4 regions of the Streptomyces sp. NPDC101191 genome follow, and region 2 is predicted to be linked to each of the others. Evidence: riboswitches for the same ligand, from Rfam matches in the RefSeq annotation. Region 2 holds a riboswitch; each other region holds the start of a gene.
The links. A riboswitch is a leader RNA that binds a small molecule or an ion and turns the genes downstream of it on or off. The one in region 2 is predicted to bind cyclic di-AMP.
Positions count from the first base shown of each region.

Region 1: it holds a riboswitch for cyclic di-AMP, as region 2 does, so the genes downstream of both, ACIRQF_RS03815 (transglycosylase SLT domain-containing protein) here and ACIRQF_RS35540 (transglycosylase family protein) in region 2, are expected to answer to the same signal.
Region 3: it holds a riboswitch for cyclic di-AMP, as region 2 does, so the genes downstream of both, ACIRQF_RS16660 (M23 family metallopeptidase) here and ACIRQF_RS35540 (transglycosylase family protein) in region 2, are expected to answer to the same signal.
Region 4: it holds a riboswitch for cyclic di-AMP, as region 2 does, so the genes downstream of both, ACIRQF_RS05965 (peptidoglycan DD-metalloendopeptidase family protein) here and ACIRQF_RS35540 (transglycosylase family protein) in region 2, are expected to answer to the same signal.

Region 1 covers NZ_JBIWOU010000001.1:861,231-868,652, forward strand. The annotation lists gene ACIRQF_RS03790 (DUF4139 domain-containing protein) at 1-194, shown strand, start outside; gene ACIRQF_RS03795 (DUF4139 domain-containing protein) at 202-1,761, shown strand; gene ACIRQF_RS03800 (MFS transporter) at 2,073-3,308, shown strand; gene ACIRQF_RS03805 (heme-binding protein) at 3,381-3,806, shown strand; gene ACIRQF_RS03810 (aldo/keto reductase) at 3,883-4,710, shown strand; gene ACIRQF_RS03815 (transglycosylase SLT domain-containing protein) at 4,783-5,583, opposite strand; cyclic di-AMP (ydaO/yuaA leader) riboswitch at 5,588-5,743, opposite strand; gene ACIRQF_RS03820 (MMPL family transporter) at 6,094-7,422, opposite strand, start outside.
Region 2 covers NZ_JBIWOU010000013.1:149,835-157,256, reverse strand. The annotation lists gene ACIRQF_RS35555 (DUF501 domain-containing protein) at 1-264, opposite strand, end outside; gene ACIRQF_RS35550 (septum formation initiator family protein) at 303-773, opposite strand; gene eno (phosphopyruvate hydratase) at 927-2,213, opposite strand; gene ACIRQF_RS35540 (transglycosylase family protein) at 2,482-3,180, opposite strand; cyclic di-AMP (ydaO/yuaA leader) riboswitch at 3,184-3,357, opposite strand; gene ACIRQF_RS35535 (transglycosylase family protein) at 3,615-4,649, opposite strand; gene ACIRQF_RS35530 (cytochrome P450) at 4,764-6,047, opposite strand; gene ACIRQF_RS35525 (globin domain-containing protein) at 6,233-7,422, shown strand, end outside.
Region 3 covers NZ_JBIWOU010000003.1:742,353-749,774, forward strand. The annotation lists gene ACIRQF_RS16635 (rhodanese-like domain-containing protein) at 42-536, shown strand; tRNA gene ACIRQF_RS16640 (tRNA-Met) at 590-663, shown strand; gene ACIRQF_RS16645 (MerR family transcriptional regulator) at 781-1,521, shown strand; gene ACIRQF_RS16650 (hypothetical protein) at 1,682-1,831, shown strand; gene ACIRQF_RS16655 (PP2C family protein-serine/threonine phosphatase) at 1,844-3,073, shown strand; cyclic di-AMP (ydaO/yuaA leader) riboswitch at 3,276-3,422, shown strand; gene ACIRQF_RS16660 (M23 family metallopeptidase) at 3,434-4,504, shown strand; gene ACIRQF_RS16665 (aldo/keto reductase) at 4,569-5,516, shown strand; gene ACIRQF_RS16670 (PrsW family intramembrane metalloprotease) at 5,762-7,075, opposite strand; gene trmB (tRNA (guanosine(46)-N7)-methyltransferase TrmB) at 7,198-7,422, opposite strand, start outside.
Region 4 covers NZ_JBIWOU010000001.1:1,370,680-1,378,101, reverse strand. The annotation lists gene ACIRQF_RS05985 (aspartate aminotransferase family protein) at 1-527, shown strand, start outside; gene ACIRQF_RS05980 (helix-turn-helix domain-containing protein) at 614-1,261, shown strand; gene ACIRQF_RS05975 (DUF6126 family protein) at 1,281-1,436, shown strand; gene ACIRQF_RS05970 (tyrosine-protein phosphatase) at 1,467-2,264, opposite strand; cyclic di-AMP (ydaO/yuaA leader) riboswitch at 2,637-2,788, shown strand; gene ACIRQF_RS05965 (peptidoglycan DD-metalloendopeptidase family protein) at 2,793-3,737, shown strand; gene ACIRQF_RS05960 (SGNH/GDSL hydrolase family protein) at 3,912-4,706, shown strand; gene ACIRQF_RS05955 (STM4011 family radical SAM protein) at 4,884-5,732, opposite strand; gene ACIRQF_RS05950 (STM4012 family radical SAM protein) at 5,740-7,101, opposite strand; gene ACIRQF_RS05945 (STM4013/SEN3800 family hydrolase) at 7,098-7,422, opposite strand, start outside.

The DNA of each region.
Region 1 (7,422 bases), on a different contig from region 2:
AGCCGGACGTCCGGATCGAGGAGCGGGCCGACTGGGTCACGCCCGAGGACGGCCAGGGACCCGAGCAGCACGCCCCGGGCACGCGCGTCTGGCGGGTGGAGCTGCCCGCCGGCGGCAGCACCGCCCTCGACGGCGGCTACGAGATCCGTATCCCGGCCGGCAAGGCCCTGACCGGCGGCAACCGCAGGAGCTGACGAGCCCATGTCCACGGATCCCCAGCCCATCCCCCTTCCCGTCACGGCCGTCACCTGCCTGGAGGACCGCGCCCACGTCGAGCGCCGCACCGTGCTCGACCTGGCGGCCGGTGTCCAGCGCCTGCGCCTGGGTCCGGTCGCCGCGACGGCCGTCGACCGCACCCTGCACGCCGAACTCACCGCCGAACACGCGGCCGGCGTCCTCGACGCGCGGATCGTGCGTGCCTGGACGCCGCGCGGGCCGCGCCCGTCCGCCGGCGACTCCGCGCTCCGCCGGCGCGTCCACGCGCTCACGGAGGAGCAGTCCGCCCTGAAGCGGCGGCGCGACCGGCTGCGGACCCGTCTCGACCTGCTCGGCCGGCTCGCCGCCGACCTCCTGCGGGAGATCGGCGAGGGCACCGGGCACGGGGAGAGCGAGGCGCCGCGCTGGTCGGCCGAGCTGGACCGGGTCGACGCGGAGCGCGACGCGTACGGCGAGGAGCTGCGCGCCGCGGAGGCCCGTCTGTCGGCGCTCGAGGCGGAGCTGGGCGAGGTCGAGCGGGCGAGGGGGCTGGCCGAGTCGGAGCCCGCCGAACTGCTCGCGTACGTCGACCTGACCGTCGAGAGCGCGACCGCTGGGGCCGCCGGGCTGCGACTGAGCCACCTCACGCCCTGCGCGCTGTGGCGGCCGGCGTACCGGGCCGTGCTGGACGGGGACTCCTTGACCCTGGAGACCGACGCGGTGGTCTGGCAGCACACGGGCGAGGACTGGTCGGACGTACGGCTGACGCTGTCGACGGCGCGGTCGGCCCTGGCGACCGATCCGCCGCGGCTCACCGAGGACCGGCTGACGCTCACCGACCGCTCCGCCGCGGAGCGCCGTACGGTCGACGTCGAGCTGCGCGAGGAGGAGATCGGGGACCTCGGCCCGGCCCCGGTGCTCGGGCTCCCCGGCGTGGACGACGGCGGCGAGGTGCGGGTCCTGAGCGCTCCCGCGCCGGTCTCCGTGCCGGCGGACGGCCGCGCGCACCGGGTGCCCGTCTCCTCCTTCACGACGGCCGTGAGCAGCGAGTACGCCTGTTCCCCCGAGCTGTCGCCGCTGGTCACCCAGGTGGTGCGGGGCGCCAACCGGTCCGGCCACGCTCTGCTCGCGGGGCCCGTGGACCTGGTGCGCGGGAGCGGCTTCACCGGGCGGGGCACACTCGACTTCACCGCGCCCGGCGCGCCCGTCGAGCTCGCCTTCGGCAGTGGTGACGACCACCGGGTGGTCCGGCGGACCGAGGAGTCCCGCGACACCACCGGCCTCACCCAGCGCACCGTGGTCACCCGTACGGTCCGGCTGCACCTGTCGCGGTTCGCCGCGCCGGGCGAGCGGGGCGACCGGGTGGTCGTGGTCCGGGAGCGGATCCCGGTCTCCGAGGTGTCCGCGGTGGAGGTACGCGTCCGCGGCGAGGCCTGCTCCCCGGCCCCGGACGCGGTCGACGCGGAGGGCATCGCCTCCTGGGCCGTCTCCCTCCCGCCGGGCGGCCGCCGCACGCTCACCCTGGTCTACGAGCTCTCGGCGACGGCGAAGGTCAGCGGCCTTTAGGCGCCCTACCCGTCCCTTCCCGTCCCCTCCCGTCCCCTCCCGCTTCTGCTCGATGTCGGCCGATGGACGGTCGGCATCGAGCAGGCCAGGCCGTGAGCCCGGACCTGAGCAGGCCGCTGAGCAGGGCTAGCTGGCCCTGCCCAGGGCCTGCACACCCGCATGGACAAGCCCCGGGCAGGGCGCATCCCATTACTTGCAAACGAGGGTTAACCTGCTCCGCAACTCACTCCGTTTGCATTTATCCGGCGTCTGCAACTATTGTTCTCGCTCGTAAGGCTTCTGCGCAAACACACCCCGGAAGGGTTCGTCCCATGCCTCTCGCGCTCCTGGCCCTGGCCATCGGGGCCTTCGGAATCGGCACCACCGAGTTCGTCATCATGGGCGTGCTGCCCCAGGTGGCCGGCGACTTCGGGGTCTCGATCCCCACCGCCGGCTGGCTGGTGACCGGCTACGCCCTGGGCGTCGTCCTCGGCGCGCCGCTCCTGACCGTGCTCGGGACGAAGGTGTCCCGCAAGAAGATGCTCATGTTCCTCATGGGCCTGTTCATCGTCGGCAACGCGCTCTCCGCGTTCGCGCCGAGCTTCGGCCTGATGCTCGTCGGCCGGGTCGTCGCCTCCCTCGCCCACGGGGCGTTCTTCGGCATCGGGTCCGTCGTCGCCGCCGACCTCGTGGCGCCGGAGAAGAAGGCCTCCGCGATCTCCCTGATGTTCATGGGCCTCACCGTCGCCAACATCGTCGGCGTCCCCGGCGGCACGTACATCGGCCAGGCGATCGGCTGGCGCGTCACCTTCCTGCTCGTCGCCGCGCTCGGCGTCCTCGGCCTCCTCGGCGTGGCGCGTCTCGTCCCCGAGACGGGACGGCCGCCGGCCGCGAGGATCAGCGCCGAGTTCGCCGCCTTCCGGAACGTCCAGGTCTGGCTGGCCATGGCCATGACCGTGCTCGGCTACGGCGGCGTCTTCGCGGCCATCACCTACATCACGCCGATGATGACCGAGGTCGCCGGCTACACCGAGGGCGCCGTCACCTGGCTGCTGGTCCTCTTCGGCGTCGGCATGTTCCTGGGCAACCTGCTGGGCGGGAAGTTCGCCGACCGGGCCCTGATGCCCATGCTCTTCGTCGCGCTGGGCTCCCTGTCCCTGGTCCTGTTCCTGTTCACGGCGACCGCCCACGACAAGGTCCTCGCGGCGATCACGCTGACCCTGATCGGCGCGCTCGGCTTCGCGACCGTCCCGCCGCTGCAGAAGTGGGTCCTCGACCAGGCCTCCGCCGCACCGACGCTGGCCTCCGCGGCCAACATCGGCGCCTTCAACCTCGGCAACGCCCTGGCCGCCTGGCTCGGCGGCGTGGTCATCGCCACGGGCCTCGGCTACACGTCCCCGAACTGGGTCGGCGGCCTCCTCGCCGCCTCCGCGCTGCTGCTGGCCTTCCTCGCCGCGTTCCTCGACCGGCGGACCCGCAGGTCGAGGATGGTCGCCGGGTCCGCGGACTCCGTGACCTCGGCGGCCGTCCCGGACGCCCGGCAGGTCCCCGCGGGCCTCGGGCACTGACCCCCTCGCCCGCGCCTTCCCCCTGCACCCTCCCTCCTCCGCACTTCCGTACGACCGCATGGAGCACCCCTCATGAGCACCGTCACCGCCGCCGTCGCCCCGCTGACCTCCCAGGACGCCGAGGTCCTGCTCACCGCCGCCCGGCGGGCCGCCGACGCCGCGGGCGTCACGGTCAGCGTCACCGTGCTCGACGCCGGCGGCCACCTGCTGGCCTTCCGCCGTGACGAGCGCGCCGTCCTCATCTCCGGCGAGACGAGCACCCGCAAGGCCTACACGGCGCTCCAGCTGAACGCCCCCACGGCCGACCTGGTCGACCTGGTCAAGCCCGACGGCCCGTTCCACAGCCTCACCACCGCGCTCGACCGGCCGCTGCTGTTCATCGCCGGCGGCCTGCCCGTCCACCGTGACGGACGGCTCATCGGCGCCGTCGGCGTGGGCGGCGGCGCCCCCGAGCAGGACCACGCCTTCGCCGCCGCGGCCGTGGCCGCCCTCGTCTGACCCGCCCGCGGCCCGGCCACCGCCCCGGGCCCCCACCCCCCACGCAGACACCCGCACCACAGATCCGAGGAACGTCATGAACCACTCCGTCCCCACCGTCACCCTCAACAACGGCACGGAGATGCCGCGGCTCGGCTTCGGCGTCTTCCAGGTGCCGGACGAGGAGACGACCGCCGCCGTCACCGCGGCGCTGGAGGCGGGATACCGCTCGATCGACACCGCCGCGATCTACGGCAACGAGGCGGGCGTCGGCAAGGCCCTCGCGAGCTCCGGCCTCGCCCGCGACGAACTGTTCGTCACCACGAAGCTGTGGAACGCCGACCAGGGCCACGACGCCACCCTCAGGGCCTTCGACGCGAGCCTCGCCAAGCTCGGCCTCGACCACGTGGACCTCTACCTCGTCCACTGGCCGGCCCCGGCCCGGGATCTCTACCTCGACAGCTGGAAGGCCATCGAGAAGCTCGTCGCCGACGGCCGCGTGCGCACGGCGGGCGTCTCCAACTTCCAGCCCGCGCACCTGAACCGGCTCCTGGACGGCAGCGACCTCGTCCCGGCGGTCAACCAGATCGAGCTCCACCCCGGCCTGCAGCAGCGCGCGCTCCGTGAGCTGCACGCCCGCCACTCGATCGTCACCGAGGCCTGGAGCCCGCTCGCCCAGGGCGCCGTCCTGGAGGAGCCCGTGCTCCGGGAGATCGCCGCCCGGTACGGCAAGAGCACCGCGCAGGTCGTGCTGCGCTGGCACCTGCAGCTCGGCAACGTGGTGATCCCCAAGTCCGTCACGCCGGCGCGTATCCGCGAGAACATCGACGTCTTCGACTTCGCCCTCTCGGCGGACGAGATGACGGCCGTCGCCGCGCTCGACCAGGGGCTGCGGACCGGCCCGGACCCGGACACCCTGAACTGAGCCCGGAACGACCGTGCTCCCGCACCCGGCCGAGGGGCCGGTTGCGGGAGCACGTCCTCGCGTCCGCGGGCGTCAGTAGGCGCCGAAGACGTTGTCGATGGAGCCGTAGCGGTCGGCCGCGTAGTTGCAGGCCGCCGCGATGTTGGCGACGGGGTCGTACGGGTCGTCGGCCGTGCCCTCGACGTGGTACGCCCGGAAGGTCGGGTCGATCACCTGGAGCAGGCCCTTGGAGGGGGTGCCGGCGACGGCGTTGGAGTCCCAGTTGTTGATGGCCAGCGGGTTGCCGGACGACTCGCGCATGATGTTGCGGTGGATGCCGTCGTAGCTGCCGGGGATGCCCTTCTTGGCCATGATGTCGAGCGCCTCGCGGATCCACCCGTCGAGGTTGTCCGGGTACGAGGTCGCCTTGGCCGGAGCCACGGCCTGGACCACGGCTCCCGCGCTCGCGGCGCCCGCCGTCGTCGCGGTCCGGGCCGCCGCGGGCTTCACGCCCGAGAGCGCGGCGCCTCGGGCGTCGACGGTCAGCCGCATGCCGGGGCGGATGAGGGCCGGGTCGGCGCCGACGGCCGTCCGGTTGTCCTGGTAGACCTTCTTCCAGCCGCCCTTTACCGCGTACTTCCGGGCGATCTTGGAAAGGGAGTCACCGGCGACGACCGAATACCGCACCGTTCCGGACGCCTTCGCCACCTGCGTGACCTGGACCGTCGCCTTTTCGACTGCGACGGTGTGCGCCGCCTGCGGAGTGACCGCACCCGCGGTCGTCGCTCCGGCCAGCGGCAGGGCCAGTGCGGCGCTGCCGGTGATGCCGACGGCGGCGATGCCGCGGGTGAGCGGGAACTTCTTGGAACGGCGGTGCTTGGCGTGTCCACGCATGGCGGGGTCCTCTCCTCCGCCTGCGAGGTGAGCTGTCGGGTTCGGGCAGGAGATGCCCGGCCGCGCCTGGGCACGGCTTCACCCCGAGCCGCCCCCGGAGCCCGGGAGCGGCGGAGAACCTGGGTCCCCCGCTCCTGCCTGAAGTGGTCGTGTGTGCGGTACCCGGTCGGTGGCAGGATTCGGCGTTTCCGTCCGGTTGCCGGGTGACCGTAAGCGAATTCTTCCGGCGAAAACAAGACAGAAATTAATCAAAGCAAATCGATCATTCGGAAAAAGAAAAAGGATCATTCCCACCTTTCACCATCACCGCGCCAACCGCTCCCCCAGGGTGCCGATCTGACGTCGCGACAGAATTCACCGGGCCGGAAAGGCCGTGACTCAGATCACGCAGTCCGACCTTTGCGCGCTACCGGCACAGAAAAGCTCCAATGCCGGAATTCATTGAGCATTCCGGCATTGGAGCTTAATAGCAGGACATCTACCTCTTTGTCCGAATGTGCACGTCGCGGGTCACCGGGCCGGCTCGTGGCCGGACTCCTGGTCCTGCTCCAGCGCCGCCTCCCCCTCGGTGTCGAGGTGCGGGAGGATCCGGTCCAGCCAGCGTGGGGTCCACCAGGCGCGGGCGCCCAGCAGGGTCATCACGGCGGGAACGAGCAGCAGCCGGACGATGGTGGCGTCGATGAGGACGCTGACCGCGAGGCCCAGGCCGAGCATCTTGATCACGATGTTGTCGGACACGATGAAGGCCGCGAAGACGCTCACCATGATCAGCGCGGCGCAGGTGATGACCCTCGCGGTGATCTCCAGGGCATGGGCGACGCTCGCCTCGGCGTCGCCGGTGCGCAGCCACGCCTCGCGGACCCGGGACAGCAGGAAGATCTCGTAGTCCATGCTGAGGCCGAAGACGATGGCGAACATCATCATCGGCACATAGCTCTCGATGGGCACCTTGCCGGAGACGCCCAGGGCCGGGCCGCCCCAGCCCCACTGGAACACGGCCACGACGACGCCGTAGGACGCGGCGATCGACAGCACGTTGAGGACGGCGGCCTTGACGGCGACGAGGAGCCCGCGGAAGACGATCAGGATGACCAGGAAGGCGAGCGCGACCACCACCGCGATGATCAGTGGCAGCCGGCTGGAGACGATGTCGAGGAAGTCGACCTGGGCGGCCGTGGTGCCGGTGACGTAGGTCTTCGCGTCCGTACCGGCCACCGCGTCCGGCAGCACGTCGTCCACCAGGTGGTTGGTGAGCTCGGTGGTCTTCTCGTCCTGCGGCGAGGCGACCGAGTAGGCGGTGCCGATCAGGACGTCACCGTCGGAGGTGGGCTTCAGCGCGGTGACGGAGGCCGCGTCGGGCACGTTGGCGAGCGACTGCTGGAGCTTGCTCGCGAGCGCCGAACGATCGGACGCCGGGACCGAGGTCTGGTCGACCACGATGGTCAGCGGCCCGTTGGCGCCGGGACCGAAGGCCGTGGAGATCAGGTCGTAGGCGCGCCGGTCGGTGAACGACTTGGGGTCGGCGCCGTCGCCGATGTGCCCGAGCTGGATGAAGAACACCGGGAAGGCCAGGATCACCAGGGCGACCACGCCGCCGACCAGGAAGTACCAGGGCCGCCGCTCCACCCGCTGGGCGTAGCGGTGCCAGGTGCCGTGCGGGGTGGCGCCCGGTTCCGCGTCGGTCTCCGCCACGGGCTTGCGCACGTGGTAGCGGTCGATGCGGCGCCCCACGAGTCCGAGCATGGCCGGGACCAGGGTGAGCGCGGCGATGACCGCGGTGACGACCGTGAAGGCGGCCGCCAGGCCGAGTTTGCCGATGAAGGTGACGCCGGAGACCCA
Region 2 (7,422 bases):
GGCCTGCATCTCCTTCATGACCCCGTTGGCCTCCAGGGTGCCGATGGCGGAGGCGGCGCGCGGGCAGGTCAGGTAGTACGTGGTCGGGAACGGCGTGCCGTCGGGGAGCCGGGGCGCGGTCTCGACGACGTCCGGGTTGCCGCACGGGCAGCGGTGCGCGATGGCACGCAGGCCGCGGGGCGGCCGGCCGAGCTGGGCCTCGAACGCGGCGACGTCCGCGTCGGTGGGCTCGGTGCGTTCGGTCTGCGGAGGGGGCGTTTCCATGTCTGCCTTGCTCGGGTCTCGTGGCGTGGTTGCGACGTCTACGGGCGGTCGGCGTGGTCCACGCCGTCCCACAGGTTGTCGTACCAGGGGCGGTCCGTCGCGCCCTGGTCGGTGCGGGGCCGGTGCTCCGCGTCGGGGTCGTTCACGGTGAAGCCGGTCTCGCCGGGCATCACGTAGTGGAGGTGCTCGCGGGCCAGCCGGCGGACGTAGGCCGGGTCCTGGAGGCGGGCCTTCTCGTCCCGCAGGTCCTCGACCCGGCGGGCGGCCTCGGCGGCCTTGCGCTCCTGGTCGGCGATCTCGCCCTGCTGGGACACGTACTGCCGCATCGGATAGGCGAGCGCCACCACGAGCGAGCAGACGACGAGGGCCAGGAAGGCCGCGCGGCCGGTGAGCCGGGAGCGGCGCGCCTGACGGCGGGTCTGGGAGCGGTAGACACGGGCGGCGGTCTGCTCGCCGAGCAGCCTGATCCGGGTCGCGGTCGAGAACCGGTCCCGGTCCTTCACGGCCATGTCGTGCGCCTCCCCGTCACTCGTGGGTCCTGGTCATGCGTACGTCCCCGCACACGGTACGGGACCGAGTGCGGGGACGCTTCGCTTCGCTACGCCTTTGCGCCCTGTTCAGTTCTCCGGATGCAAAGTCCGTGGCTACGGCGTCGGGGCAGGTCAGCCCTTGAAGCGCGGGAAGGCGCTGCGGCCGGCGTAGACCGCGGCGTCGTCGAGGATCTCCTCGATGCGCAGGAGCTGGTTGTACTTGGCGACGCGCTCGGAGCGGGCCGGGGCGCCGGTCTTGATCTGGCCGCAGTTGGTGGCGACGGCGAGGTCGGCGATGGTGACGTCCTCGGTCTCGCCGGAGCGGTGGGACATCATGCACTTGAAGCCGCTGCGCTGGGCGAGCTCGACGGCGTCCAGGGTCTCGGTCAGCGAGCCGATCTGGTTGACCTTGACGAGCAGGGCGTTCGCCGAGCCCTCCTCGATGCCGCGGGCGAGGCGCTCCGGGTTGGTGACGAAGAGGTCGTCGCCGACGAGCTGCACCTTGGCGCCGAGCTTGTCGGTGATGACCTTCCAGCCGGCCCAGTCGTCCTCGAACAGCGGGTCCTCGATGGACACGAGCGGGTACGCGGAGACGAGCTCCTCGTAGTACTCGGTCATCTCGGCGGCCGAGCGGGCCTTGCCCTCGAACTCGTACTTGCCGTCCTTGTAGAACTCGGAGGCGGCGCAGTCGAGCGCGAGCGCGATGTCCTTGCCGGGGACGTAGCCGGCCTGCTTGATGGCCTCGAGGATGAGGTCGAGGGCCTCGCGGTTGGAGCCGAGGTTCGGGGCGAAGCCGCCCTCGTCACCGAGACCGGTGGACAGGCCCTTGGTCTTCAGGACGGACTTGAGGGTGTGGTAGACCTCGGTGCCCCAGCGGAGGGCCTCGGAGAAGGACTCCGCGCCGATCGGGGCGATCATGAACTCCTGGATGTCCACGTTGGAGTCGGCGTGCGAGCCGCCGTTCAGGATGTTCATCATCGGAACGGGCAGCAGGTGCGCGTTCGGGCCGCCGAGGTAGCGGAAGAGCGGCAGGTCCGAGGCCTCGGAGGCGGCGTGCGCGACGGCGAGGGAGACGCCGAGGATGGCGTTGGCGCCGAGCGAGGACTTGTCCGGGGTGGCGTCCAGGTCGAACATCGCCTGGTCGATCAGGCGCTGCTCGGTGGCGTCGTAGCCGACCAGCTCGGGGCCGATCTGCTCGATGACGGCGAGAACGGCCTTCTCCACGCCCTTGCCCTGGTAACGGTTGGGGTCACCGTCGCGGAGCTCGAGGGCCTCGAACGCACCGGTGGAGGCACCGGACGGAACGGCAGCACGGCCGGTGCTGCCGTCGTCGAGGCCGACCTCGACCTCGACCGTGGGGTTGCCTCGGGAGTCCAGGATTTCCCGGGCTACGACGACGTCGATGGACGGCACGAGCATCTCCTTCTGGGATGTGACGCTGGTTGTGACGCATGCGGCAAGGTCTCGTTCGCCTTGCGACAAGAGCCTAACCGGCTCGGGGGCTCCAGCCAGCCGGGCGCCCGCCCCCTGGGACGAAAAAGGACCCAAGGGCATGCATCCGGGGACGAAAGGCCCCAGATCTACTGGAGGGTAACCGTAGAGAGCGGAGAAACCCCGGCCCGGAGCGCGCACGGGGGAAGGGCGCTCCGGGCCGGGGTGGTCAGTCACCGCGGGAGGGTCGGCAGGCTCACTTGAGGTGGAGCTGCTGGCCCGGGTAGATCAGGTCGGCGTTCTCGACGACGCCCTTGTTCAGCTGGAAGAGCTTCTCCCAGCCGCCCTTGACGCCGTGCGCCTGGGCGATCTTGCTGAGGGTGTCACCGGCGACGACCTTGTACTCGCCGTCGCCCTTCTTGACCTTCTTGCCGGTCGGGGTGGTGACGGTCTTCTTGGACTCGTTCTTCGGAGCGGTCTTCTTCGGCGCCTGACGCTGCTCGCTGCGGGTCGCCGGCTGCTCGGTGGAGCGCTTCGGCGCGGCGGGCTGCGGGGCCGCCTCGGCGGCGCCACCGTCGTAGGACGCGCCGGACAGGCCCACGCCGCAGCTCGGCCACGCGCCCTTGCCCTGGCCCGCGAGGACCTTCTCGGCGACGGCGATCTGCTGGGACTTGGAGGCCTGGTCGGCACTCGGGGCGTAGGCGGTGCCGCCGTACGCGGCCCAGGTGGAGGCCGAGAACTGCAGACCGCCGTAGAAGCCGTTGCCGGTGTTGATGGACCAGTTGCCGCCGGACTCGCACTGGGCGACGGCGTCCCACTCGGAGGCGGTGGCGGCCGAGGCAGTGCCCGCGGTCATCAGCGGGGCCGCGACGGCGACGCCGGCGACACCGGCCAGCGCGACGATGCGGGTGGCCTTGGCGGCACGACGGTGTTTGCCCTTGCCGGAAAGCAGCATGGAAGTTCTCCTCACCGACGCCTACGAGGTGAGCTGTCGGGTTCGGGCGAGTGAGTTGCCCGGCCGCGTGACCTTGCACGCGGCTCCACCCCAAGCCGATCGTCGGCCGTCTGTCTCAACGGCCGGGACCGGCACTTACCTTGGGTCCCCCGGTCCTGCCTTCGGCGCTTGCGCGACGACTGTTCCCTCCGTCCGGCGGCAGGATTCGGCGTACCGGTCGGCGGGGCCCGCGGTGGCGAGCGGTCACGACCGTAGACATAGAGCCGGGGGAAGTTCAAAGACCCTCAAGACGGAAAAATCGCCCCTACTTGCACACCGTCAGGAGGTGTTTGCGCAGGTGAGGGGCGATTGAAGCAAAGTTTGCGGACGTGACACGCCCGTTCGGGAAGAGAGACTCATGTCTCACTTACACAGAACGGACATTCACCCCCGAACTACTTCTGGGATTCCGTCAGTCCGAGGTCCAGCTCAAGGCTCTGACCAGGAAGGATGAGGTCGGGGTCGGAGCCGACGGTCTTCTTGTTGGCACCGTAGAGGGCGCTCCAGCCGCCCGTGAGCCCGTTCTCCTCCGCAATGCCCGACAGGCTGTCACCCGGCTGAACGGTGTATTCGCCCGCCTTGTCCGTGGTGTCCGAATTACCCGCCGTCTTGCCATCGGTCGCGCCACCCGTCACCTCGTCACCCGGAGCGGCGTGGCGCCCGGAATCGGTGGAGGTGTCCGAGTTGCCCGGCTCTTCTGGCGCGGCGTCACCTCGGTGCTTGCCGGTGCCGGGCGCGGTCGTGCCCGGCGCACCGGGGGTGCCCGGCGTGCCGGGGGTACCGGGCGTCGTGGGCACACCGGGCGTACCGGGCGTCACGGACGTACCGGGCGTCACGGGCGAAGTGGAGGTCCCGGGCGTCGTGGGCGCGGGGGTGGTGGGGTTCGCGGGGGTCACCGACGTGGCCGGGGCCGTGGGCGCGGTGGGGGCCGTGGAGGGCTTCCCGCTCTCCTGGCCGGAGCCGGCGGGCAGGCCGTCGGTGCGGTTGGACTCCGGGACGGGACCCGTCGACTTCTTGGGCGTCACGCCCGGGCCCGGGTTCACCGCGGGCGCCTTGCCGTCGTTCTTCAGGCCGGCGATCGGGGCGCAGGTGGCCCACTGGGTGTCGCCCGCGGCGAGCGCACGGTCCGCGATGGTGATCTGCTGGGCGCGGCTCGCGAGGTCGGCGCTCGGCGCGTAGGCGAGGCCGCCGTGCCGCTCCCAGCTCTCCTGGGAGAACTGCAGGCCGCCGTAGAGCCCGTTGCCGAAGTTGGCGCTCCAGGCGCCGCCGGACTCGCACTCGGCGACCCGGTCCCATGTCGTCGCGTCAGCGGCGGAGGCCGAGCCGGTGGCGAGCAGGGGCAGCGCCATGGCCGAGCCGGTGACTCCCGCCGCGACGACGAGTGCGGGAGCCTGGCGGGGTCTGCGGTGACGTCCGTTTCCGGAGCGCATGCGGAGTGCCTTTCGCGTGACTGCTGAGACTGCGGGTGAACGTAGCGGCATTCGAACGTGAGTCACAAGTCGATGCAGCGGAGATCACGCGAAGATCACATTCTTGACGCCCCGTCAGTTATGCGTCCCTTTGTGGGAAGGCGTGAACTCCACCGGAAGGGTGCGTAGGCCACGCATGATGAGCCCCCCGCGCCACCGCAGTTCCTCCGGATCAACCCCAAGTCGCAGGTCTGGCAGGCGAGTCAACAGCGTCGCCAGCGCCGCCTGTCCCTCCAGGCGGGCCAGCGGCGCGCCCAGGCAGTAGTGGATGCCGTGGCCGTAGCCGAGGTGCTGATTGTCGCGCCGCGCCAGATCCAGGGTGTCCGGCTCGTCGAACCGCGCCGGATCCCGGTCCGCCGCGGCGAGGACCACCAGGACCGGGTCGCCGGCCGGGATCTCCTGCCCGCCGATGGTCAGCGCCTCCGTGGCGAACCGCCAGGTCGCCAGCTCCACGGGTCCGTCGTACCGCAGCAGCTCCTCGACGCCGGTCTCCAGCAGCCCCGTCTCCCCGGCGGCGAGCGACTCCTGGAGCCGCTCGCGCTGACCGGGATGGCGCAGCAGCGCGTACATCCCGTTGCCGATCAGATTGACGGTCGTCTCGAAGCCGGCGAAGAGAAGGATGAAGGCCATGGCGGCGGCCTCGTTCTCGGTGAGGTGCTCACCGTGGTCCGAGGCCTTGATGAGCCCGGAGATCAGGTCGTCCCCCGGCTCCTCCCTCTTCTTGTGGATGAGTTCCGCGAGGTAGCCGCGCATCTTCTTCACCGAGCGCGCGACGCCGCCGCGCGGTCCGCCGCCGTGCCGGATCATCATCCCGGCCCAGTCGCGGAAGTCGTCCTGGTCCTCGCCCGGAACCCCGAGCAGGTCGCAGATGGCGTAGATGGGCAGCGGGAAGGCGAACTCGTGGATGAGGTCCGCCTCGCCCCGCTCGGCGAAGCCGTCGATGAGCCGGTCGGTGAGCTCCTGCACCCGCGGCGCGAACTCCGCCACCCGGCGCGGCGTGAACGCCTTCGACACGAGCCGGCGCAGCCGGGTGTGGTCCGGCGGGTCGATGTTGAGCAGATGCGTCATCAGCTCGGCCTTGCGCTCGCCCGGAATGCCGGTCTTGCCCTTGGCGTGCGCGGGCTCGTCGTGGTGCGCCGGGTTCTTCGAGAGCCGCTGGTCCGCCAGCGCCTGCCGCGCGTCGGCGTACCGGGTCACCAGCCAGGCCTCGACCCCGCTGGGCAGCTTCGCGCGGTGCACGGGAGCGTGCTCGCGCAGCCAGGCGTACGCGGGGTACGGGTCGGTGGCGAACTCCCAGGTGAAGAGCTCGGGGCCGGGCGGGACGGAAGAGGGGGTGGCACTCACTCCCCGACCGTACAAGGGGACGGCCGGGCCCCGCGCCCGGAGCCCCTCCGCGCCGGCCGGGCGGTCCCTTTCGGATCGGGCCCGGCGCGATCCGGAAGAGACGGCCTGGCCCGAGGTCACGGACGGGCGCCACCGCGTGAGGTGACATGTCCGTACGCGATCCTCCTATGCGGTGACGCTGCGTGGCTTAGATTCACCGCGTGGATGCCCAGTTGCTCAGGAACACGTTCGCGGTCGTCGAGAGACGGGCCGAGCACGCCGCCACCTTCTTCTACTCCCATCTGTTCTGGCACAACCCGGGCGTCCGCGAGCTCTTCCCCCAGGAGATGGGCGCTCAGCGGGACCGGCTCTTCGCCGCGCTCACCCATGTGGTGACCCACCTGGAGGACCCCGCGCTCGTCGGCTACCTCGGGCAGCTGGGCCGCGATCACCGCAAGTTCCTCGCCACCCCCGCGCTCTACAGCGCGGTCGGAGCCAGCCTGCTCGCCGCCTTCGCGCACGCCGCCGGCGCCGCCTGGACCCTGGAGGCGGAGAAGGCGTGGACCGAGGCCTACGGGCGGGTCGCCGACCTGATGTCGGCCGGGGCCGAGGAGGCCGCGGCGGAGGGCCTGCCCGCCTGGTGGGACGCCGACGTCGTCCGGCACGAACGCCACGGCGAGGACCTGACCCTGTTGACCCTGCGCCCCCGGCAGCCCTACCCGTACCTCGCCGGGCAGTACGTGAGCGTCAGCTCGCTGCACGTGCCCCGGATCTGGCGCACGTACTCCCTCGCCAACGCGCCCCGCGCCGACGGCACGCTCGACCTGCACGTCAGCCGCATCAGGGGCGGGCTGATGAGCACCGCGCTCACCGAGCGCCTGCGGGTGGGCGAGACACTGCGGCTCAGCAGCCCGGGCGGCGCGCTCACCGCCCGCACCCCGCCCGGCAAACCGCGCACCTATATAGCGGCCGGCACCGGCTGGGCCCCGGTCCGCGCGCTGCTCGAAGAGGCCGCGCAGGACGAACCGCGGCTGCAGGGGCGCCTGTTCGTGGTGGCCCGCGCCAAGGAGTACCTGTACGGGCGGGCCGACGCCGAACGTCTCCGCGAGGCGATACCCGGCCTGCACGTCACCTACATCACCGCGGCCCCCCGCCGCCCCCGCGACCAGGCCACCGAGCGGCTCGTCCAGGCGCTGCGGTCCTGCGTCAACTGGCCCGCCCACGACGTCTACCTCGCCGGCCCGCCGGCCTTCCTCGCCGAGGTCGCCGAGGAGCTGGAGGAGCTCGGCACCGACCCGGTCCGGGTCTTCCGCGACCGCCTGCCGGCCGTGGGCCGCTTCACCACCCGCCCGGGCAGCCGCGCCGAGTGGCTGATCGAGCCGCCGCAGATCCACTGGCACGACCCCGAGGC
Region 3 (7,422 bases), on a different contig from region 2:
ACCACTTCAGCGCGATGATCATCGTCCTTAGATTGATCACCATGACGACGACGCCGAACCAGGTCAACCCCGTTCTCCGTACGCCCGCCGCCTCCCCGGCGGCCGCCGCGGCCTACTTCTCCGCGAGCCTCGCCTTCCACGCCGACGTCTCCGACGTGGCTTCCGCGCTGGCCGACGCCCGGGCCACCGGTGGTGACCCCGGGTTCGTCGTGCTCGACTCCCGCTCCACGGCCTCCTGGGACCAGGGGCACGTGCCGGGCGCCGTGCACCTGCCGACCGCGCTCATCCCCGAGCAGGCCGAGCAGCTGCTCGACCGGAGCGTGCCGGTCGTCACGTACTGCTGGGGCCCCGGCTGCAACGGCGCCACGCGGGCCGCGCTGGCCCTCGCGGAGCTCGGCTTCCAGGTGAAGGAGATGCTGGGCGGCTTCGAGTACTGGGTGCGCGAGGGCTTCGCCTACGAGACCTGGGAGGGGCCCGCGCAGCAGGCGGCGGACCCGCTGACGTCGCCGGTCGACGCGGAGGACTGCGGCTGCTGACGGACACGGATTTCCGAACAGGGGCGTCCATGCCGTAAGGTGGTGTTCACCGACGCGGGGTGGAGCAGCTCGGTAGCTCGCTGGGCTCATAACCCAGAGGTCGCAGGTTCAAATCCTGTCCCCGCTACTCAGTAGCACGAAGGCCCGGATCCGGAAACGGATCCGGGCCTTCGTCGTTCCCGGGTGCCGCGTCCCTGATGTCCGGCTTGACCTTTACGTAACGTCAAGTTCTACCGTCTTTCTCATGGAGTGGTCGATCCAGGAGATCGCCAGGAAGGCCGGCACCACCAGTCGCACCCTGCGCCACTACGGCGAGCTGGGACTGCTGGAGCCGAGCCGGATCGGCGCGAACGGTTACCGGTACTACGACCAGGCGGCACTCGTGCGGCTGCAGCGGATCCTGCTGCTGCGCGAGCTCGGGCTCTCCCTGCCCGCGATCGCCGAGGTCCTCGAAGGCCAACGGGACACCTCGGTCGCCCTGCGCACGCACCTGGCCCTCCTGGAACAGGAGCGCGAGCGGATCGGGCGGCAGATCGAGGCCGTACGGACCACTCTCCACAAGACCGAGAGAGGAGAACGGCTCATGGCCGAGGAAGTGTTCGACGGCTTCGACCACACCCGCTACGAGGCCGAGGTGACGGAACGCTGGGGGCGGGACGCGTACGAGCGCGGCGACCGCTGGTGGCGCTCCCTCGACGACGCCGGGAAGAAGGCGTTCCAGGACGAGCAGGTCGCCGTCGCCCGGGCCTTCGCGGCGGCCGCGGAGGAGGGCCTCGCGCCCGACAGCGACGAGGTGCAGGCGATCACCCGGCGGCACCACGCGTGGCTGTCGACCACGACGACGCCGAGCAGGGAGTACTTCATCGGGCTCGGGCAGATGTACGTCGACGACCCGCGCTTCACGAGGAACTACGACCGGCACGGGGAGGGCACGGCCCTGCTCGTCCGGGACGCGATGCGCATCTGGGCCGAGCGGAACCTCTAGGTCCTGTCGTCGATCGTCGAGCCGACCTCCGGGACCCTCGGCCTGGGCGTCGCGCTCGCCGGGGTCCTGCACGGACACCCCGTGCACGTCGTCACCGACCCGGGGCTCGACCGATCGTGGAGCGGCTGCTCGTCGCCCACGGCGGCTCGGGCTCGCCCTGATGGGGGCGGCGTTCCTGGTGCCGGCCGCGCTCGGCCGGTCCCTGGTGGGGCTGTTGCCGTGCGCGGCGGCCATGGCGGCGCTGGCGCGGGGCGGGCGGCTCGCGGTACGCCAACCGGCCGAGGAGGAGTCGCCGAGCCCTCCGGCCTGACGGCACCCTGGGATGGGCGCGGTGCGGTCCGCCGCCGTGGACCGACCGGGCAGGAGAGCACAGGTGGGGCGAGCAGCGGCGGGCGGCGGGGCGGGCGGTCCTTACCGCGGTGCCCGGCGCTTCCTGCGCGTGCTGCCGTCGCTGGTCATCCTGGGTGGGGTCGTCTTCGACCTCTTGACCCCGCCCACCTACACGGCGGCGCCGCTGCTCTCGGCGGCGCCGCTGATCGCCGCCCCGTTCTTCTCCACCGTGATCACCCTCGCCACGGGCATCGCCGCCGTCCTCGTCAGCGTCGGTCTCCACCTCTACAACGGCACGGTGGCCCAGATCCCCGCGCTCACCGAGACGCTGACCGTGCTCACCGTCTCGGGGCTCGCGCTGCTGATCAACCGGGTGGTGCGCAAGAGCGGCGAACGGCTCGCGTCGGCGCGGGTGATCGCGGAGACGGCACAGCGGGCGGTGCTCCCGGCGCCCGCCGGCCGGATCGGCGGGCTGCAGATCGCGGCCCGCTACGAGGCGGCGCAGGCCGACGCGTTCATCGGCGGCGACCTGTTCGCGGTGCAGGACACCCCGCACGGGGTGCGGCTGGTGGTCGGGGACGTCCGGGGCAAGGGGCTCGACGCGGTGGAGGCGGTGGCCGTGGTCCTGGGCGCCTTCCGGGAGGCGGCGGAGCAGGAGGCGACGCTGGAGGGGGTGGCCGCGCGCCTGGAGCGGGCGCTGGCCCGGGAGGGCACCCGGCGGGACGGGCTCGACGCCTTCGAGGGCTTCACGACGGCCGTGCTCGCCGAGATCCCGGGCGGCGATGGGGTCGTACGGGTGGTCAACCGCGGCCACCCCGAGCCGCTGCTGCTGCGTGCGAACGGCGGGGCCGAGCTGCTGCGGCCGAGTGAGGCGGCGCTGCCGCTGGGGATGGGGGAGCTCGCCGCGTGGCCGGACCGGGCCGACGAGGCCGCGTATCCGCCGGGGTCGACGCTGTTGTTCTACACGGACGGGCTCTCGGAGGCGCGGGACGCGGGCGGGGTCTTCTACGACCCGCGGGAGCGGCTCGCGGGGCGGCTGTTCCCGGGGCCGGAGGAGCTGCTCGACGCGCTCGTGGCGGACGTGCGCCGGCACACCGGCGGGGGTGCGACGGACGACATGGCGCTGCTCGCGGTGAGCCGTCCGGCGGTCGGTCAGCCGGAGCGGCGGCGGACGATGCCGGTCGTGCCGCCGGGCGGCCGGCGGCTCGGTGACCGCTCGTAGTCGGGGGGTCTCCCTCAGATAACAATTGACGTAACGTCAGATCCTCGGTTTGCTACTGGCACGTATCTGAGTGGGGCTCAAGTCGGGCGATACCCTCCTAATTCAGTGAATGATCAAGGGGGACGGCTTGGAATCGGGTGGCCGGGTCTATTAACGTTCGATAACGCAGCGCGGTCGTCCCAGCCGCCGCAAGAGGCGGCACCGTGCGCACGCGCCGAATCCCGTAAGGGAACCGGGGAACCACCACTTGGGGTGAATCGGGCCCCACCGCACCCGTGCGGTACGCCCGTAGGAGACCTTCCTGCTCCGAACCCGTCAGCTAACCCGGTAGGCGAGAAGGAAGGAAAGGAGAGCGCCTCCGTGGCGTCCGACACCCCCGCTCCTCAAGCCCCCTTCGACTACTTCGACTCCGCCGGTGCGGCGGGTGCCGCGGGCGGCGAGGAGTGGAACCCGACGGAGGACTCCCTGCGGGACCGCCGGTCCGGCGGACGGCACCGCGTCGTCAAGCAGCGCTCCAACTTCGCTCGCTCCTCCACCGTCCTCGGCGTCGGCGTGATCGCCGCCGTCGGCGCGGGCGGCCTGGCCACTGCCCAGCAGAAGCCGCCGGTCTCCATAGCCCTGCCGGACGTCGACCTTCCCGACGCCTCCGAACTCCCCGGTGTCGGCGAGCTCATCGGCCACGACAAGAGCGACTTCGAACCCGCGGGCGGCAACAACACCCAGCCGCTCACCGCGCTCACCTGGACCACCGACGCCACGGACTCCGGCACCGGCGACCGGACCCGGACCGAGACGCAGGCCGACGCCGGCGAGACGCTGCGCGCCCGCATCCTCCAGCAGGCCGAGCAGCAGCAGGCCGCCGCGGACGCCGCGGAGAAGGCGGCGGCGGAGAAGGCCGCCGCCGAGAAGGCAGCCGCGGAGGCCGCGGCCAAGGCCGACGCGGCGGAGAAGGCTGCAGCCGAGGCCAAGAAGAAGGCCGCCGAGGAGGCCGCGCGCAAGGCCGAGGCCGAGCGCCTGGCCAAGCTGGCCGCCAGCTTCTCGCTGCCCACCTCCTCGTACACGATCACCTCGACCTACGGCGAAGCCGGCTCGATGTGGTCCTCCGGCTACCACACCGGCCTGGACTTCGCGGCTCCCACCGGCACCCCGGTCAAGGCCGTCCACGGCGCCACCGTGAAGTCGGCCGGCTGGTCCGGCGCGTACGGCTACCGCATCGTCCTGGAGCTCGAGGACGGCACCGAGATCTGGTACTGCCACCTCTCCTCCATGACCGTCGGCGTCGGCCAGTCGGTCGGCACCGGCGAGACCATCGGCCGCGTCGGCGCCACCGGAAACGTCACCGGCCCGCACCTCCACCTGGAGGTCCACACCCCGTCCGGCGACGGCATCGACCCGGCGGCCTGGCTCCGCTCCAAGGGCCTGAGCATCTGAGGTCCGCTCCCGAGGGAGGGGACGGCCAGGAATAGGCCCGGCGGTGCGGGGGGTTGACCACCCCATGACTTCACTTCGCCGCCTGGGCTCTTCCGACCTGCACGTCTTCCCGCTCTCCCTGGGCGGCAACGTCTTCGGCTGGAGCGCCGACGAGGCGCAGTCCTTCGCCGTCCTCGATGCCTACGCCGCGGCGGGCGGCAATTTCGTCGACACCGCCGACGTCTACTCGGAGTGGGCCGAGGGCAACGAGGGCGGTGAGTCGGAGACCGTCATAGGCCGCTGGCTGGCCTCCCGCGGCAACCGCTCCGACATCGTCGTCGCCACCAAGGTCGGCGCCCACTCCCGCTACAAGGGCCTGGGCGCCACGAACATCAAGGCCGCGGCAGACGAGTCGCTGCGCCGCCTCGGCACCGACCACATCGACCTGTACTACACGCACTTCGACGACGAGTCCGTGCCGGTCGAGGAGATCGTCACCGCCCTCGACCAGCTGGTGAAGGACGGCAAGGTCCGTGCCGTCGCCGCCTCCAACATCTCCCCGGAGCGGCTGCGCGCCTCCCTCGACTTCGCCGAGGCGGAGGGCCTCGCCCGTTACGTCGCCCTCCAGCCGCACTACAACCTGGTCTCCCGCGACACCTACGAGGGCCCGCTCCTCGACACCGCCGAGCGGGGCGGTCTCGCGGCCGTGCCGTACTACGGTCTCGCGGCCGGTTTCCTCACCGGCAAGTACCGTCCGGGTACCGCCGTCGCCAGTGTCCGCGCCCAGGGGGCCGGCCGGCACCTGGAGACCGAGCGCGGACGGAAGGTGCTCGCCGCCCTCGACACGGTCGCCGCGGCCCACGAGGCCGAGCTCGCGTCCGTCGCCCTGGCCTGGCTCGCCTCCCGCCCGACCGTCGTCGCCCCGATTGCCTCGGCCCGCACGGTCGAACAGCTGCCGGCGCTGCTCGCGGCCACGGAACTGAAGCTGACGGACACGGAGCTGGCGGCGCTCACGGAGGCGTCGGAGGCCTGAGGCCTGGAGGCGTGGTGCCTGGAGGCCTGGGGCCTGGGGGCCAGACGCCTGCGGCCAGGAGGCCTGGGGGCCAGGCGCCTGCGGCCAGGAGGCCTGGGCGCCTGAGGCCTGGGCGCCGGGGCGCCGCGGTGCCTCGGGGCTGGGCCGCCGCCGGAATGCCGCGGGGGCTGGGTCGCCCGGGGCGCCGGACGAGGGCGCGCGCTCGGCGTCGTGGGCCGCGATGCGCCGGGCCGGTCGCGGAGGCGCTAGCTGCGGTACGGGTTGTAGCCGCCGTAGTCCAGGTACTGCGGCGGCGCCCAGACCCGGCCGGTCGCCCGGGCCGCGTGCGTGAGCGCCGGGGAGGCGACCTGGCGGCGCTGCCACAGGTGGTGCAGCAGCTCCTGCTCGCGGGCCGTGAAGTCCGGCGCCGCCTGGCCGCGCCGGGCGCGGTGCCGCAGGAACGCCAGAGTCGTCGCGAAGGCCTCGTACTCGCCGACGGCCTGCGCGGCGGGCTTGCCGAAGCTGCGCGCCGCGTAGCCGCGGGCCAGCGCGCGGGCCCGCATCGAGGAGAGCGCCAGCGGTTCGTCGAGGGCGAGCCACCCGGCCGTCGCGTAGGCCGGGAGCTCGCCGGATATGGTGCGCAGCTCCTTCTGGCGGCTCCATATCGCGAGCCAGGTGAGCAGGGCGAAGACGGGCACCATGAACATGCCGTAGACGGCGACGAACGCCAGCGGATGGAAGGTCGCCGAGCCGTTCCACAGCGCGTGCATGCCCATGGCGCCGAGCAGGCCGCCGAGCGGCAGCAGCACCAGCCGGGTACGGCGGAGCCGGGCGGTGGCCGGCAGCAGGGCGGCGAAGCCGAAGCCGAGGCCGGTGAGCGAGGTGAACAGGGGGTGCGCGAACGGGGACATGATCACCCGGACGAAGAACGTGCCCACCGTCGTCGACAGGCCTCCCGTGCCCAGGTCCATGTCCTCACCGAACGCGTTGCCCAGATAGAGGATGTTCTCCGTGAAGGCGAAACCGGTGGCGGTGAAGCCCGCGTAGACGAGGCCGTCGACCGGACCCGTGAAGTCCCTGCGCCGGAAGAGGAAGAGGAGCAGCACGGCCGCTCCCTTGGCCGTCTCCTCGACGACCGGCGCGACGGCCGTGGCCCCGAGGGTGTCGGCGGATCCGGGGTCGGCGGTGGCGCTGCTGATCCACTCCACGGCGAAGGAGTTGGCGAGGATCGCCACCAGAGTGGAGGCGAACGCTCCCCAGGCGAGCGCGAAGAGCAGGTTCTTCCAGGGGGCCGGCTCGACCCGGTCGAGCCAGCGGAACGCGGCCATGAGCAGCGGCACCGGCAGTACGGCGAGACCGAGGCCCACGAGGAAGCCCTCGGTGCCGGTCTCCTCCCGCACCAGCGCGAGGATCGCCAGCGCACAGATCGCGAGTGCGGTGATCAGCACGACGGCCCGGAGCAACCGGCTGCGCCAGAAGGCCTTGCGTGGCTTGTAGCGCCACTTGGCCCGCTCCGGGACGGCGGCGAAGTCCGGCTGATCGCTCTCCAGGGCGGGCACGGGAGCGGGCGCGGGGATCACCGCGTGGGCTGGGGCGTTGCCGGACTCGGTGACGGGTCCGGCAATGGGGTTCGACGACACGGAACGACCCTAACGAGCGCCGCCGACAGCGGCGAGGGAGTTCCCCGCAGCCTGTGGAAAACTCAGACCCCGGGGCGCCGGGTGAAGAGCAGGTCGTGGACGACGTGGCCCTTGTCGAGGCCCTGGCCCTCGAAGCGGGTGAGCGGCCGGTAGCCGGGCCGGGGCGCGTAACCGCCGTCGGCCTGGGTGTTCTCGAAGTCGGGGTGCGCGTCGAGCACTTCCAGCATCTGCTCCGCGTACGGCTCCCAGTCCGTGGCGCAGTGCAGCAGACCGCCGGGCTTCAGGCG
Region 4 (7,422 bases), on a different contig from region 2:
AGGTCTACTCGTCGATGGACCGGGTGCTCGTCCACTCGGCCAGCTTCGGGTCGAACGCCCAGGCCATGGCGGCCGGGCTCGCGGTGCTCTCGGTGATGGAGTCCGAGGGCACGGTCGCGCACGTCCGCCGGACGGGCGAGCTGCTCGCCGGGCGGCTGCGCGAGCTCGTACCGCGCTACGAGTTGCTGAAGGAGATCCGGGGCCGGGGGCTGATGATCGGCATCGAGTTCGGCCGCCCCTCCTCGCTCGGCCTGCGCAGTCGCTGGACGATGCTGCAGGCCGCCCGCAAGGGACTCTTCGCCCAGATGGTCGTGGTGCCCCTGCTCCAGCGCCACCGCATCCTGACCCAGGTGTCGGGAGACCACCTGGAGGTGATCAAACTGATTCCGCCGCTGGTCATCGACGAGGCGGACGTGGACCGCTTCGTCACCGCCTTCACGGCGGTGATGGACGACGCCCACGGAGGCGGCGGACTGATGTGGGACTTCGGGAAGACACTGGTCAAGCAGGCCGTCGCACAGCGCTGACGGCGCACCGTCCGGATCCGGCCCACCGGCTTTGCCTCGGAGGCAACAAATTTGCCTCCGAGGCATGATCCTGGCGGAATGGACGCATGGACCACGTCCCCGGGGATCCCGCCCCGGAACCTGCCGCCCGCGCCGCTCGCGGCGCTCTCGACGTCCCGCCGGACGTCGCCCCGCAGCTGCGGGCCCTGCGCCGGCGCAGGGGGCTCACCCTGGAGGCCGCCGCGCAGCGGGCCGGTCTCTCCCCGGCCCATCTCTCCCGGCTGGAGACGGGGAACCGGCAGCCCTCGCTGCCGATGCTGCTCGCCCTCGCCCGTATCTACGGTACGACGGTGTCCGAGCTCCTCGGCGAGCTGCCGACCGAGCGCGACCCCGTCGTCCGGGCCGGCCGCTCCGATCCGGTCGAGGCCGACGGCTGGATCTACCGCCAGGCCGGCGGGGCGGGACGCGCGATGCAGTGCCTGCGCGTGCACGTGCCCTACGCCACCAGCGCCGACATCGTGCGGGTCCATCCCGGCGAGGAGTGGATCCACGTGATCGAGGGACGCGTGCGCCTCGCACTCGGCGAGGCCGTGCACATCCTCGATCCCGGGGACAGCGCGCACTTCGACTCGCTCACCCCGCACCGGATCGGCGCCGCCACCCGCGCCGGGGCCGAACTGCTCTTCGTCCACACCCTCCTGCAGAGTCCCGTCGCCGAGCTGTGCCTCGGTGACGGGACCCCGCACCGGCGCTGACAACCCGAAAGGTAGTGCTATGTCCGAGAAGTCCGCTCCGGTCACCGGCGAGGAGCGCGAAGCCGGCAAGTTTCCCAAGGGGCTGGTGCTCCGCCTCTTCGCGTACCTGGTCGCGGGGCACCTCTTCGCCGGTTTCCTCTACCTGCTCTTCATGCTCGGCGGGCAGAACCAGTAGCCGGGGCCGGCCGGGACCGGGGCGACGACCTCAAGCCTCCGACAGCAGGCGTGCGCGGAGGCGCTCCCGGGTCTCCGGGGCGAGTCCGAGGCCCTGGGTGAGGTAGGCGTCCACCGAGCCCCAGGTCGTGTCGATCGTCTCGAAGGCGGCCCGCAGGTACTCCACCCGCGCGTCGAAGAGCGGGCTCAGCAGCTCCATCACCTCGGGCGCCATGCCGTCCGGGGCGGTGGAGCTGCGCTGCACCTTGTAGCGGCGGTGCGGGGCGTTCGACTTCAGGTAGTCGGCCTCGACGGCCTCGCGCTCGACGCCGACGGCCAGCAGCGAGATCGCGACGGACAGGCCGGCCCGGTCCTTGCCGGCGGCGCAGTGCATCAGGGCGGGGACGCTGTCCTCGGCCATCGCGTGCAGCACGCGGCTGTGCTCCGCCGTGCGCTCGACCATCATCTTCCGGTACGAACCGGACATACGGGCGGCGGCCTTGCCGTCGGCGAGAAGCTCGCGCAGTTGCGCCAGGTCGCCCTGGCGCACCATCTGCCAGAACTCCTTCCCGTCGGCGGGATCGCTCAGGGGTATGTTCACGTTCCGCACGCCCGGCAGGGCGACGTCGTCCCCCTCGAAGCGCCGGTCGGCGTCGTTGCGGAAGTCGAACACGGTGTGCAGACCGAGGGTGGCCAGGAACGCGGCGTCCTCGGCGGTGGCGTGGGCCAGGTGGCCGCTGCGGAAGAGGCGTCCGGGGCGCACGGACCGGCCGTCCACGGTCGGCAGTCCGCCCAGATCGCGGAAGTTGCGTACGCCGGTGAGCTCGGGCTCGGTCGTCGCTTGCGTCACGGTTGCTCCTGGTCTCGAGATCGGTTCCTGGGGCAATCATCCAGGTGAGGGGCCCCGCACGCACCCCCTCGGGAGGGAATGAGTGTTCTGTCCGAATTGAGGGTTTGGCGGTAACGCGCCCGGATTCCTTGGGAGATGGGCAGCGGGGCGTGAGCAGCGTCATAGACGTGACGGACCGTGCCTGATCGTCTTTTCCAAATTCCCTTCCGGAAAGGGAAATCGAGGGACCGTCATCCACGGAGGGTGACCGTAATTCCCGCCCCCTTTCCCCGAATCGGCACTGGCGGGAAATCGGCGGCTTGTTCCCGTCGACCCCGCTCGTCTAGCGTCGCGCTCAATCCGGACGGACCGCCTAATCCTGCCGCCGACCGGAATCCGCACCCACCCGTACGCGGCAGGAGCGGGGGACCCAGGTAGTACGCCGATCCCTCGATGAAGGACGGCTCGGGGTGAAGTCGCGACCAGCGGCCGGACATCTCCAGTCCGAACCCGACAGCTCACCTCGCAGGCGACGGAGAGGAATTCGCCATGCCCGTGAAGGGTAAGCACCGCCGTCCCAAGGCCAACCCGATCACCCGCGGGTTCGTGGCCGCCGGAGCCGGAGGGGCCGTCGTCGCCCTCCCGCTCATCGGCGCCACCGGCGCGCACGCCGCCGAGCAGGCCGCCCCGACCGTCACCCCGCAGCAGGCCGTCGCCGTCGTGGCGCCCGCCGCCGTGACCCCGGCCAAGGCTCCGGCCGCGGCCCCGAAGTCGTACACCGTCGTCCGCGGCGACTACCTGTCCAAGATCGCCACCGAGCACCACGTGGCCGGCGGCTGGCAGAAGCTCTACCGCGACAACCGCCAGGTCGTCGGCGGCAACCCGTCGCTGATCCTGCCGGGCATGAAGCTCACCCTCGGCGCCAAGAACACCGCCAAGGCGACGCACCACCCGAAGGCCGCCGCGGAGCGCAGCCAGAAGGCTTCCGGCGACTCGACCCGCGCCTCGCGCGGCAGCGAGCGCAGCTCGGCCCCGGCCTCCGCCGCGAGCTCCTCGTCGTCCTCCTCGGCCGGCACGACCTCCTCCTCCGGCTGGGTCGCCCCCATCGCGGGCGCCGGTGTCGGCACCGCGTACAAGACCGCCGGCGCGATGTGGTCCTCCGGCTACCACACCGGCATCGACTTCGTCGCCTCCACCGGCACCAGCGTCCACGCGGTCGGCCCGGGCACCGTCTACTCCGCCGGTGACGGCGGGGCCTACGGAAACCAGGTCGTCATCCAGCACGCCGACGGCACCTTCTCGCAGTACGCCCACCTGTCCTCGATCTCCGTCTCCGCCGGCCAGACCGTCACCGGCGGCCAGGAGATCGGTCTCTCCGGTGCGACCGGCAACGTCACCGGCCCGCACCTGCACTTCGAGATGCGGACCGGCCCGGACTACGGCTCCGACATCGACCCGGTGGCCGCTCTGCGCCAGCACGGCGTGAGCATCTGACATCGCGTCAGTACCGTGTCGGCCTGACGTCGACACTCCGGAGGCCCGGCACCCTGTGCCGGGCCTCCGGTGTATTCCGGCTTGGGACAATCTTTATCGGTGGCATATGTCACCCGACGTCAACCCCTCCTTACGGTCGCGTAGGTCACATGAGGAGGGGAAAAATGTGCTCCCGTGGCAGACGATTCGAGATCAACAGACAAGAACGCATTCGGGTCGTACGCGGCGATCGGTGACAGCTTCACCGAGGGGGTCGGGGATCCCGGGCCCGACGGGGCGTACGCCGGCTGGGCGGACCGGTTCGCGGTCCTGCTTGCCGACCAGCTGCCGGAGGACGCGGACTTCCGGTACGCCAATCTCGCCGTACGGGGGCGCCTTCTCGACCAGATCGTCGCGGAACAGGTTCCGAGGGCGAAGGAACTCGCCCCCGACCTGGTGACCTTCTGCGCCGGCGGAAACGACATCATCCGCCCCGGCACCGACCCCGACGACGTGGCCGAGCGCTTCGAGCGTGCCGTGTCCGACCTCACCTCCGCCGTCGGCACCGTCATGGTGACCACCGGCTTCGACACCCGTGACGTGATCCTGCTCAAGCACCTGCGGGGCAAGATCGCCACCTACAACGGGCACGTCCGGGCCATCGCCGACCGGTACGGCTGCCCGGTGCTCGACCTGTGGTCGCTGAAGTCCGTCCAGGACCGGCGCGCCTGGGACGAGGACCGGCTCCACCTGTCGCCCGAGGGCCACACCCGGGTCGCGCTCCGCGCCGCCCAGGTCCTCGGCATGCCCGTACCGGCCGACCCGGAGCAGCCGTGGCCGCCGCTGCCGCCCCGCGGCGCCCTGGAGGTCCGCAAGGACGACATCCACTGGGCCAGGGAGTACCTGGTCCCCTGGATCGGACGCCGGCTGCGCGGCGAGAGCTCCGGCGACCACGTCGCGGCCAAGCGCCCGGACCTCATGCCGCTCTAGGAGCGGCCCGGCCGGCGGATCCCGTCCCTGCCGGCGGATCCCGTCCCGGCCGGTGGATCCGGGCCGGGTCCGCGAGGCAGTGGCGGGTCCGCGAGGCCGTGGCGGGTCCGCCACGGCCCCGGCGCCCACCCACGCGGCCGGGGCCGTGGACCGCACGGGGGCCCGGCGGGACGGTGCTCAGGCCCGGCCCGCCGGGATGCGCTCCAGGACCCCGCCGGCGAACACGTCGTACAGCGGCAGCGTCTCCAGGTGGACGTAGCCGATGTGGCAGTCGCAGGCGGCGAGCGGGCAGGCACGGGGGCGCAGGGCGGCCCGGTAGGAGCCGTCGTAGAGATTGCCCAGCTCGGCCTTCACGAAGTGGCAGCGGCGCACCGTCCCCTCGCCGTCCACCGAGAGCACCGACTCGCCCGTGCGGCACGGCAGGCCCGCCGAGGGGTGCGGATGCCGGCTGTACGGGAAGAGCGGGTCGAGGGCCGTCCACTCGGCGGCCTCCGGGTCGGCGTAGGTGCGGCCCTCGGCCGCGTTCACCCACAGATAGACCTGCTCCGGCAGCGCCTCGCGCAGCCGGCGGGCCTGCTCCAGGTGCTCGGGCAGGCCGACGATCCCGACGCTGAAACGGACCCCCCGGGAGACGAGCTCCCGGCACTTGCCCAGGAAACGCTCGTACGGCGTCTGGCCCGGGTGGTAGGTGCACCACAGCGCCAGGGTGTCGAGGTCGGCCTCGTCCAGCCAGCCGGTGCGGCAGCTCAGGTTCGTCTGGATCGCCACCCGTTCCACGTGCGGCAGCCGGGACAGCTCGACCATGGCCCGCCGGTACCAGGACCGCACCAGGCCCTCGCCCCACGGCGTGAAGAGGATCCGCAGCCGGTCCCCCTCCTGCCGGGCCGCCCAGCCGGTGAAGCGTTCCAGCGCCGCCCGGTCGGCGCGCAGCAGCGCGGGGCTGTCCCGACGCTTGGCGAAGGGACAGTAGGGACAGTCGTAGTCGCAGGAGGCGAGCGGCCCCCGGTAGAGCAGGGTCAGGTCCATGCCGCGCCTACTTCGCCTCGTACGCGGCCATCGCCGCGCTCACCGCCGGCGAGAACAGCTCGGGCCCGAGCCCGTCCGAGTGCGCCAGTCCCTCGGGGGAGAGTCGCAGCAGCCCGGCCGGGGCGTCGGTGTCCAGCCAGCCCCACGCCTCGAAACGGGCGAGCTCGGCGGCGAAGTGCTCGAACGGCGATCCGCCGAAGCGGTCCGCGTAGGCGGCCAGCGGCATGCCCTCCGCCTGGAGCAGAGACTGCAGCAGGTGCCGGCGGCGGGTCTCGTCCGCGTCGACCCGCCGGCCCACCTCGGCCCGGGAGAAGTCCCCGGCCCGCGTGTAGGCGTCGATGATCCCGCGGATCTCCGGCATCCCGACGGCGTAGTCGAAGGAGTAGTGGAGCGCCGAGGTGTACGAGCGGGCACCGCAGCCCAGTCCGATCATGCCGTCCGTCTGGCAGGCGTGGTCGTCGGGCCCGAGCGGCGGCGCGTCCGTCCGTCGGAACATGCGCATCGACACCTGCGCGTACCCCCGCGCGAGGAGGTGGTCGCGGCCGGCGCGGTAGAGCCGCAGCCGCTGCTCGTCCCACTCCCGGTCGGCGGCCGGCCCGGAAGCGCCGGCGGCCTGCCGGCCCAGGCCGGTGAGCGGGCGGACGTACAGCGGGTAGAGGTACAGCTCCTCGGGGTGCCAGGCGAGGGCCGCGTCGAGCGAGCGGCGCCAGGACTCCTCGGTCTGGCCGTCGATGCCGTAGATGAGGTCGATGTTGAGGACCGGGACGCCGGTGGCGCGGATCCGGCCGAGGGCCGCCTCGACGTCCGCCCGGCGCTGCGGGCGCACCGCTGCCCTGGCCTCCGCCTCGACGAAGCTCTGCACGCCGATGCTCAGCCGCGTCGCACCCCGCTCGGCGAGGACCGCCAGTCGGTCGGCGGTCGCGGTCGCGGGCGAGGTCTCCACGGACAGCGGCACCGCCCGCAGATCGGCCCCCATCCGCCGCTCGGCGATGTCGCAGAGCCGTTCCAGCTCGGCGGCGGTGAGGAAGGTGGGGGTGCCACCGCCGAACGCCGCCGTCGCGAACCGGACCGGCGACGCGTCGCCCAGCGCCTCGCGCACGGCGGTCGCCTGCCGGTCGAGCGCGTCGAGGTAGCGGGTGGTCAGCTCGTCGGGGGCGCCGATCCGGGTGAAGAGGTTGCAGAAGCCGCAGCGGACCTCGCAGAAGGGGATGTGCGCGTAGAGCGACAGCGCGTCCTTCGGCTCGTCCGCCCAGAGCGCGGCGAGCGACGGGCGTTCGGGCAGCGGCCGGTAGGCGGTCTTGTGCGGGTACGCGTAGACGTAACTGCGGTACGGGCGCGGGGTGTCGGCGTGGGTACGGAGCACGGTCACGCGGCCTCCTCCCGCGGGTCCCGGGCGTCGCCGGCGGCCGGGCCCGGCAGGACGAACTGCGCGTACGGCACCGTCCACACCACCTCGTGGCCGAGCCGGTGCCCGGTGAAGCCGTCGTCCCCGTACGCCGTGCCGTGGTCGGAGCAGACGATCGCGAAGCACGCGCGACGGCTGCTCATCGCGGCGAACAGGCGCCCGATGTGCCGGTCCACGTACTCCAGGGCGGCCGCGTGGGTGGCCTTCGAGTCGCCGGCCTCGCGGGTCGCACCAGGCCGGTGGAACCAGTTGGGCTGGTGCAGGGCCGAGACGTTCACGAACAGG